Regions from separate parts of the Marinobacter antarcticus genome, predicted to be linked through region 2. Evidence: riboswitches for the same ligand, from Rfam matches in the RefSeq annotation. Region 2 holds a riboswitch; the other holds the start of a gene.

Region 1 (5,136 bases), 260 kb from region 2:
TCACGAACAGCACCTGTTCAAGCCAATTATTGACTACGTATTGTCGCTTCCAGAAAGCCAGCAGCCAGGCATGTTCTTTATTGCCAACGGGCTGCTCTCAATGATCAGCGACAACGTGTTTGTTGCGACGGTGTATATCAGCGAGGTCAAACAGGCCCTGGACGCCGGCAGTATCAGCTATGAACACTTTCAGGATCTGGCAGTCGCCATCAACACTGGAACTAATCTGCCAAGCGTAGCAACGCCAAACGGGCAGGCCGCCTTCCTGTTTCTGCTGACCTCAGCCATTGCACCACTGGTGCGGCTTTCGTATGGAAGGATGGTCGTGATGGCGTTCCCGTATACCTTGGTGATGGGCGGAGTCGGCTTGTATATGGTTAGCTATCATATCTGATGGTTAGTCGTTGTTTTGATGTGACAGCCGGTATTTTTTTCAGGCAGGTCTGCTAACCTCCGCTTACGCTGTTCATCAATCCGTATATTTCAATTTGTTGGTGTTATGTCCAGATCCTTGAAATCATTTTTGCTCCCAGGCGGGCTTCCGGTTTCAGGGCCCCGGTTGGTAATTATCTTTGCATGGCTGGCGATCGCCGTTCTGGCAAGACCCGTTTGGGCCGACGTTGACCCGTATAAGCTGCGCATTGGCTACACCGAGTTTCCTCCCCTCGAATACCAGAACGAACGTAGTGAGCCTGCAGGGCAATTTATCGAGCTCACGCGAAAAGTCGTGAAAGAAGCGGGTTATGAGGCAGAGTTTATTTACCTGCCGGTCAGCCGAATCTACCTGTATCTGAAAGATGGAACGGTAGATCTCTGGCCCGGACTGTCCGGAGTGCCTGGCATTCAGGGGGAGGTTCTTGAAAGCTGGGTCAATGCTGATCCTGTGCAATTGTTCGCCTGGTACCTTGAGGCTTCAGAGCCGCTGACACACTTTGACCAGCTTGCGGGGAAAACCGTTATCGTGATCAGTGGCTACACCTATGGCGGCCTGCTTTCATGGCTTGAAAGCTCTGAAAACATACGGCTTACTGAAGCCCCTAACAATCGCGCAGCGCTCGAGATGCTCAAGCTGAAACGCGGTGATTACGTTCTGGATTACCGCCAGCCGCTTGAGGCAATCATGACCCAGCCATCGGACAGCAAGATTCGGGGGTCGGAACTGCGGTCGCGTTATTTGGCCTGGATGTATTCCCTGGCAAGCCCCAGGGCCGCGCTGCTCCGGGAACAATTCGACGATGCCTATCTGCGACTTGTCGGCCGGGGTGAGGTGCCACCTGTCCGGGATTTCGATTCTGACTTCGTTATTCCCGGTTTTCCTGGAGGCCCGCGCTAGGAAGGTTATGAGTCCGGATTTGCAGGGCTGAGAGTGATATCGCCATACCAGGCGGTTGCCTGCTCACCGGTGTTGTCTGAATCCGACATGATCGCGATACCCCGGATCGGCGGCGGGCTTTCACCGAAGGCCTCGCGGTAATCTGCAACAATATCCCGTTCGATGCTTACCCACTCACCAGCCTGCTGGCTGCCTGAATTGACAGCAATCATCACGGTTTTGTCTGTATAGGGGTTGGTAATAAACTCGCCCTCCGGCAGGGTATTTGCCCAGATGTAGTTCAGGGCATTGCCCGGCAACTCCTCGCCGAATAACAGCTCCACCGTTTTACGCTTCGCACGCTCGAAAAAACCCGCTTTATCGGGCTGGAACTCAAAGGCGACGTAAATCCGGGCAGGGTAGTCATCGCCGGATTTTTTCCGGGCATCGCCTTTCTCAAATACATTGGACACCTTCCACTTCCAGCTCAGCATCAGCGAGCCTTCCGGCTTTATATTCAGCCGGGTGATCAGGCCGGAAGCACCGCCGGAGGTTTGCGCTTTTACCACCTGAGCGTCGTTCTCGCGGATCAATTCGTAGCGCGAGTGCTGATCTATGTTGGGAAACTCCAGCGGCTCCCAGCCATCTGAAAGCGACGTCATTTTCGAGAATGTCGGAAGCAATGACTCCTGTGCCAGCAATTGGGAAGAGGTCAGACTGAATGCCGCAAGCAGCAGCCAGATAACAGGGCGGGTGTTGATGTGCATGAATTCGTCCCACTTTGCAGTGTGTCTGTGACAGACCGGCGGATTGAGGGAAAGTGCCTTGTCCTTCATATTCTTCCCGTATATAGTGCCGAAATCCTTGGTTAGATACCAGATATGGTATCGGGAATCCGGTGAGAATCCGGAACTGACGCGCAGCGGTATTGGGGAACGAGCGTGGCATAAAGACACTGGCTCAGGCCGGGAAGTCGCCACGCAAGGCAGAACCTGCAGGTTCATGCTCCTGAGTCCGAAGACCTGCCAGGGAAGACTGCACCTTCGCGACTCAGGCGCCTGCATCTGGCCCTACAAGGTGAGCAGCAACGAACACGGCACTGTCACAGCCATCACTGGCTGGTGCTGGTTTGTCCTGCGTACGCGAAGGTTACAGAACTCACGCGTATTCAGGAGATAACGGTATGTCTGCTACAGCTCTGGCCGAAGCCCGGCCCGCATCGCCATCCGACACAGAAGCGCACCCGACCCTGACCGTAAAACAGGCTGGCGGACGCACCGTAGCGCTGGACCTGGGCCTGATGAAACAGCAGGTCGACAGTGCCGCTTTCGGGCTCGACGGTATTGATGGCGAATCCCTGATGGACGACGCCATACACAACCTCTACAACGGTATCGACGAAGCCGAAGTGCTGACAGCTCTGATCATGACCGCCCGGGGACGCATCGAGCGCGAGCCGGACTACAGCGCCGTTACCGCCCGCTTATTGCTGGAACAGCTGCGCCTTGAGAGCGTAACCGCACTGAAGCTGGACGCCAGCCTGACCCTTGCCGACGTGTACCCCCAAGCCCTGAGCGCCTTCATCAGCGCGGGCATAGGCTACGAGTTGCTCGACGAAGCCATGGCGGCATTCGACATGGAACGCCTGGGCGCGGAACTGAAACCCGAGCGTGACCTGCAGTTTGGTTTCCTGGGCCTGCAGACGCTGTATGACAGGTACTTCCTGCACTGGAAAGCAGACCGCCTGGAACTGCCGCAGGTATTTTTCATGCGCGTTGCCATGGGCCTGGCACTGCGTGAAGACGACCCCAACAGCCGCGCCATCGAGTTCTATAATCTGTTGTCGTCGTTCGACTACATGGCTTCTACTCCCACGCTGTTCAACAGCGGCACTCTCCATTCCCAGCTGTCGTCCTGCTACCTGACGACTGTCGGCGACGACCTGGAAGACATCTACGGTGCTATTCGTGATAACGCGATGTTGTCCAAATGGGCTGGCGGCCTGGGTAACGACTGGACGCCGGTGCGCGCGCTGGGCTCCCGCATTAAAGGCACCAACGGCCAAAGCCAGGGCGTAGTGCCGTTTTTGAAAGTAGTGAACGACACCGCCGTAGCCGTCAACCAGGGCGGTAAGCGCAAAGGAGCGGTGTGCGCCTACCTGGAAAGCTGGCACCTGGATATCGAAGAGTTTCTGGAGCTGCGCAAAAACACCGGCGACGAGCGCCGCCGCACCCACGATATGAACACCGCCAACTGGGTGCCGGATTTGCTGATCGAGCGCATGCGCCAGGATCGCGACTGGACCCTGTTCAGCCCCAGCGACGTGCCAGACTTGCACGACCTTTACGGCAACGCTTTCCGTGAACGATACGAGCACTACGAAGCCTTGGCCGCGGAGGGCAAAATCGAGCTGTTCAAAATCCTCCCGGCGAAACAACTGTGGCGCAAAATGCTGACCGTGCTGTTTGAAACCGGGCACCCGTGGATTACCTTCAAAGACCCCTGCAACCTGCGCTCGCCGCAGCAGCACAAAGGCGTGGTTCACAGCTCCAACCTGTGTACCGAAATCACCCTGAACACCAGTGCCGACGAAATTGCCGTGTGCAACCTGGGCTCGGTGAATCTGGCCGCCCACATTGCCAATGGCGAACTGGACGTGAAGCGCCTGGAACTTACCGTTAACACTGCCGTGCGCATGCTCGACAACGTTATCGACATCAACTTCTACGCAGTACCCCAGGCTCGCAACTCAAACCTCAAGCACCGCCCGGTCGGTCTGGGCCTGATGGGTTTTCAGGATGCGCTGTACGCACTGCGCCTGCCGTACACCAGCCCACAAGCGGTGGAATTCGCTGATCTGGCCATGGAGCAGTTGAGCTACTTCGCCATTCGCGCATCCGCCCAGCTGGCGGCAGAGCGGGGCGCCTATGAAAGCTACGAAGGTTCCCTGTGGAGCCAGGGCATACTGCCTATCGATTCCATCGAACTGCTTAAAGCCGCGCGCCTTGAAGGCGACTTGAGCGTGAACACCGAAAGCCGTTTGGACTGGGCTCCCGTGCGCGACCTCATTGCCCATTACGGTATGCGCAACAGCAACGTGATGGCCATCGCGCCCACCGCCACCATCTCCAACATCATAGGGGTGTCGCAGTCCATCGAGCCGGCGTATCAGAACTTGTTCGTCAAATCGAACCTGTCCGGCGAATTCACCGTGGTGAACCCCTCGCTGGTGCGCGACCTCAAGGCCGAAGGCCTGTGGGACAACGTGATGGTAAACGACCTCAAATACTACGACGGCAGCGTGCAGCAAATTGACCGCATACCCACCGAACTGAAATCCCGTTACGCCACCGCGTTCGAGATTGACGCCCGTTGGCTGGTGGAAGCCGCCTCCCGCCGCCAGAAATGGCTGGACCAGGCCCAAAGCCTGAACCTGTACATGGCCGAGCCCAGCGGTAAAAAACTGGACGAGCTGTACCAGCTGGCGTGGGAGCGTGGGCTGAAAACCACCTACTACCTGCGCTCGCTGGGTGCCACCGGCGTGAACGAGCAAGCTGCCCCGGTTGCCGCGCCGCAACCCCAGGTATGCAGCATTGATGAACCCGACTGCGAAGCATGTCAGTAACCACTTACTTTTATTGAGAGGCACAATCATGCTGAATTGGGACGACGAAACCAAACCACAAAGCCGGCCCGCCGCGAACAGCAGCGTGGCCCCGGTGAACGTTGATGATAAACGCGTGATCAACGGCGAAACGGACGTAAATCAGTTGGCACCCTTCAAGTACCCCTGGGCCTGGGAGTTCTTCATGAACGCCAACAAA
Region 2 (5,136 bases):
AATAATGGCATGAGGGTTGGCCTGCAGCACCACCTCTGCGCTGATTCGTGGCACCAGGCGCGGCATACCACCAAAGACGTTCATGCCACCACACAGCTGAAGCACCTTGCCAATCAAATGATCGTTATTAATAGTCATAAGAGGCTGCGCCCAAACCTGGTAAAAAACCGGTATGGCTTCAGCATCGCGGTACTGCTCAGACAACTCACTAATACCAGCGCGAAAACGTTCTGCTTCAGCAAAACCCTCGGTCTCCGTTCCTGCCAGCGCAGACAGACGCTCAATAGCACTGGAAACCCCTTCAAATGTACGCGGCTCAATGGCAAACAGCGGCAAACCAAGCTCTTGCAGCAGTTCGACCTGTGCTGGCGGGTTACCCGTTACCCAAGTGATGACCAGATCTGGCTTGAGCGCCAGCAGCGCTTCCATATCTATCCGGGTGTTAGTACCCACTGATGGCAGTTCCAGAGCGGCGGGAGGGTAGTCACTGTATGCCACAACCGCGACAATCTGATCACCGGCGCCGGCAGAAAACATGAGCTCGGTCGCTCCTGGAGACAGCGTTACTATGCGCTTGGCCGGTGCAGGAAGGCAGACGGTCTGGCCGGAATCATCCCGGACGCATATAGCAGTGCCCTCTCTGCTATATGACGCAAGAACAACAAAAATCACAATAGCCAAGAAAGACCAGGCATTGATTCTATAAGTTCTTGTCCTCACATCTTTTTCCGGGCCGAACAAACGAGTTACCATACCTTTTAAAGACCGAATTCATACCTTACAGAGAGAAATGCGGTCCGGCCAGCGCTGATATAATCCGCATTATCGAACCGCTTGGCTGTCGTGTATTCTTTATCCAGAACGTTACCCAGGGTTAGAGAGGCAACCCAACCTGGGGCAAGGTCCTTCCGGGCACGGAGATCCCATGTGCCATAGCCAGCAATACGCTCACGGCCAATCATAAAGAGATCATCATACCGCTGACTTTCGGCGCGAACTGTTGTACCTAAAACCCAGGTGCCAAGCTCTTTGTCCAGATCCACGCGAACCGTATTCTCAGCCCTCCGGATCAATTGTCTCCCATCTCTTTTATCCTCGTAGTCGCCTGCGCTGGCAACAACTTTGAGGCTCCAACCATTTTGAATCCAGCCACTACTGAACTCGACACCCCGCAAGCGAGCTTCCGGTATGCTCCCGGCGGCATCTTGCGATGGCAGAGACAGGTCTTCTACATCTGAATGGAATACAGCTACGTCCCAGAACCATCTCACATAACGACCTTCTATCCCCAGCTCATAACTTGTTGCTTCTTCTGGCTGAAGATCGGGGTTCCCAAAGTTTGGGTAGTAAAGATCGTTGAAGGACGGTGCCTTGAACGACGTACCCGCACTGGCACGAATTCGATGATGTCTGTCCAGTGCATATCCGGCTCCGGCGCCCCAGGTTTGCTCGGTACCGTACGATTCATTATCGTCGCTCCGCGCGCTTAAATGGATATCCAGCGCCCCAAAGTTCAATAGTGCCTGACTAAAAACAGCACTGTTGGAGCGGCTGCGCTCGTCATAAGACACAGAGCTGTCTACCTGATCCACCGTATACTCAGCTCCCAGCACAAATTCGTGAGTACCCGAGGTCAGCCAGTTTTCCAATCGAGAATTTCGAGTTCTGGTATTGAAGACCCCGGGAAAGGAACTAAAGTCTTCCAACTCATCTCTCGCATCGGATAACTGCAGTAATGTTCGCCAGTTTTCGGTAACAGGAACATCCAAACTCACACCCGCGACCTGGAATACGAAATCCTCTTCACCACCCGCGTATTCACTGTCACCGTCAGCATTCAGGAACGTGAAACCAGTGCGGACGCCATTATTGAATTCATGAGAGCCGCTCGCGGCGCCCGACGTGCTGTTGTAGCTTTTGTCATCACCGTCTCTGATAACAGGCGCGCCCTCCGTCCGGAAGCGATTAACGCCAATACTAAGTTTTGATGAATTACCCGAAAATGCTGCACCGGCGGCATATTGTTGGCTGTCATAATTCCCGGCACCAGCCTCTAACCAACCGCTCTTGCCCTCATGTTGAGGCAAGGTAAAGGCCTGTATCACGCCGCCAACCGCATCAGCACCATAGAGACTACTCCGACCGCCTCTGACAATTTCAATTCGGTTGATTAACTGAGGCGGCAGATACTGCCACGCAGCACCACCAACCGTCGCGGAACGAACTCGAATGCCATCCACCAGAAGTACAGACGCGTCTGAAGCGTGCCCCCTGATAAAAACACTGGTTTGCTTGCCAAACGACCCACTCCGGGAAACGGATACGCCAGGCTGGGATTCGAGGAGTTCACGAAATTCTTTTGGCTGTTGAAGGCGAATATCTTTCTCACCGATAACGGTCACCGAAGAAAGACTTTCTCCAGTGGTTTTCGGGCCAAGGGTCGCAGTGACAACGATAGGATCCGTCAAAGAATCTGTCGATTCCTGCGAGATCACAACTGAAAAAGGATTGAGAGAAAAAGGCAAAATAAAACTGCCCACAGCTAGCCGGGAGACTTTCATTAATTCGCACTCACAGGAATACCATGCGCACCCGCATGGATGTTTTTATGCGCTGCGCAGACAGCCAAAGCTCGTCGTCAAGAATTGAACGAGCAATCGCTATACAAAGGGAGGGGGGATAATTCCGAAAACCGGATCGGCATCAACCCACCACAACTGCCCTCCGCAGCGTTCGGTGTATTTCCAGGCCGGTCTCCGGACTTGTGAGCTCAGATATACTGATCAGCGACGCCTTCCCATGCGGTTGCATAGTGGCATTACTCTTCGCCTTACTCTCACTTACCGTTGCGGGGGCAGTGCCGGACTTTAACCGGCTTCCCGTTTCACCTTGAAACAATGCGTGGACTGTCTCTGAAGGCACCTGAAAACGCCGTCAAAGGCTAACAATGCGTTAATGTCTGGTCAATGACAACGCGCAATTACTTCAAGGCGGCACCCGAACAACGCAGCCGCCCGCTCCTTCAAACCTACCTCATTGCACCCAGCCGGAGTATGATCCCGCACCATATTGTATTGAACTCAAGTCACACTCTCCCTCCGTAATCAGAACCTGCGTTACGGTATTTCAATGTCTGAAGGTATTGTGCAATGTCTTTTCCCAGCGGTTGGATCAACCCTCCCCGGCAACCCGAGGCGCGTTTCTTTGAGCAGGCCGCGCAGCGGCAAAGTGTGTTGACAAAGCCCGCAGGCTCACTGGGCAGACTGGAAGATGTTGCCATTCGGCTTGCCGGGCTTCAGGGCACAGACAAGCCGGCGCTTGATCACATCCAGATCAGCGTCTTTGTGGGTGATCACGGCATCTGCGAAGAAGGGATTTCTGCATATCCCCAGGCGGTTACCGCCCAGATGATTGCGAACTTCGCCAACGGTGGTGCAGCAATCAGTGTTTTGGCTAAATCGCTGGGCGCAGGACTGGAAGTTGTAAACCTTGGCACTATATCTGACGTCGAGCCCGGTTTGCCCGGCGTCGTAGACGCTCGTATAGCGCCCTGCACCCGAAATTTTGCGGCAACCAATGCCATGACCACCGAGCAGGTGTGCACTGCCCTGAACCACGGCGATGCAGCAGCTCAACGGGCGGCAGATAAGGGCTGCCAGCTGTTCATCGGCGGTGAGATGGGCATAGGCAACACCACCTCGGCAACGGCCATTGCCTGTGCGCTGATGAGCAAGAACCCGATGAAACTGGCCGGCCCGGGCACAGGCCTGAACATGGCCGGTGTGCGCCGTAAAGCCGAGGTCATTATCAGCGCGCTTCAGCGCCACGATGACGATCAGGATCCCATGGCCGTGCTCGAGGCCTTCGGTGGTTTTGAGATTGCCGCTCTGGCGGGTGCTGTTGCCGGTTGCGCCGCACGATCCATTCCGGTGTTGATTGATGGTTATATCGTCTCTGTCGCGGCACTGATCGCGGTCAGCCAGCAGCCGGGTATCCGCCCCTGGTTAATGTTCGCCCACCGTTCAGCCGAACCAGGACATCAGGCTATTCTGACAGCAATGAATGCGGAGCCACTGCTTGATCTCGAGATGCGTCTCGGCGAAGGCAGCGGCGCAGCTGCAGCCGTTCCGCTGCTGCGGGTTGCGTGTGAACTTCATAACAACATGGCCAGCTTTGCAGACTCAGGCGTCAGCAATAAAGAGGGCAGTCACGATGGCTGATAGCACAACGGTGTTTGATCTCATCCGCCACGGCGAACCCGAGGGCGGGCCCATGTATCGTGGCAGCAAAGACGACCCGCTGAGCGACGCCGGTTGGCAGCAAATGCGCGATGCCATTACCGAAGCTGACCGCTGGGATGCCATCGTTACCTCACCCATGCTGCGCTGCGTTCACTTTGCCCGGGAACTGGCGGACCGCTATCAGATTCCTCTTCACAGTGATGAGCGCCTGAGGGAGATCAACTTCGGAGATTGGGAAGGGCGCACCGCTGATGAGGTGATGGCAAGCGACGGCGAAAGGCTCAGCCGGTTCTGGGCTGACCCGGTCAATAACACGCCTCCGGGCGGTGAGCCAGTCACAGATTTCAATAAGCGTATTATTGGGAGCTGGCACCACTGGCAACAGGAGCTTGCGAGCCAGAACGTACTGATCGTGTGCCACGGCGGCGTTATAAGGATGGTCGTAGCTGATGTTATGAACATCCCATTGGAACACGCTTTCTCAGGGCTGACGACACCCTATGCGTGCCGTAGCAGGATTCAGGTTGACACCTCAGGCTACGGGCGGTTTCAGAGCCTTGTGGCGCATGGGGCTTTCAAAGCTTTACACCCATAGGCTGCACGACGGAGCCGACACCAAAGGCGCAGGCTCCACCGCCCAACCGGCGGTTTCTGCTATAGTTTTGCTGAGGCATTATCTATTCCACCCGGGAGACCGCATGCAGGTTGAATTGATCGATATCCGTAACCATATTGTCCAGCATTCGCCGTTTGACGACATGCCGGAGGAGTTGCTCAATCGGCTCACCGCCAGCATTGAAATCAGTTACGTGCGGGCGGGAACCCAGATACTGGAAACCGGGCAAACCAGCACTTGCATGTATTATGTGCGTAGCGGTGCCATAGAAATTTTCCG

Evidence for each region. Region 2 has a riboswitch for cobalamin ahead of BUA49_RS01860 (TonB-dependent receptor domain-containing protein). Riboswitches for the same ligand answer to the same signal wherever they lie in the genome.
Region 1: it holds a riboswitch for cobalamin, as region 2 does, so the genes downstream of both, BUA49_RS03030 (ribonucleoside-diphosphate reductase subunit alpha) here and BUA49_RS01860 (TonB-dependent receptor domain-containing protein) in region 2, are expected to answer to the same signal.

What each region holds. Positions count from the first base shown of each region.
Region 1 is NZ_FRAQ01000001.1:652,358-657,493, forward strand. It holds gene nhaB (sodium/proton antiporter NhaB) at 1-394, shown strand, start outside; gene BUA49_RS03020 (substrate-binding periplasmic protein) at 560-1,333, shown strand; gene BUA49_RS03025 (DUF3047 domain-containing protein) at 1,339-1,974, opposite strand; cobalamin riboswitch at 2,161-2,356, shown strand; partial or broken gene BUA49_RS03030 (ribonucleoside-diphosphate reductase subunit alpha) at 2,523-4,937, shown strand; gene BUA49_RS03035 (ribonucleotide-diphosphate reductase subunit beta) at 4,966-5,136, shown strand, end outside.
Region 2 is NZ_FRAQ01000001.1:387,934-393,069, forward strand. It holds gene BUA49_RS01855 (cobalamin-binding protein) at 1-675, opposite strand, end outside; gene BUA49_RS01860 (TonB-dependent receptor domain-containing protein) at 759-2,468, opposite strand; cobalamin riboswitch at 2,731-2,941, opposite strand; gene cobT (nicotinate-nucleotide--dimethylbenzimidazole phosphoribosyltransferase) at 3,150-4,220, shown strand; gene BUA49_RS01870 (histidine phosphatase family protein) at 4,213-4,836, shown strand; gene BUA49_RS01875 (DUF294 nucleotidyltransferase-like domain-containing protein) at 4,940-5,136, shown strand, end outside.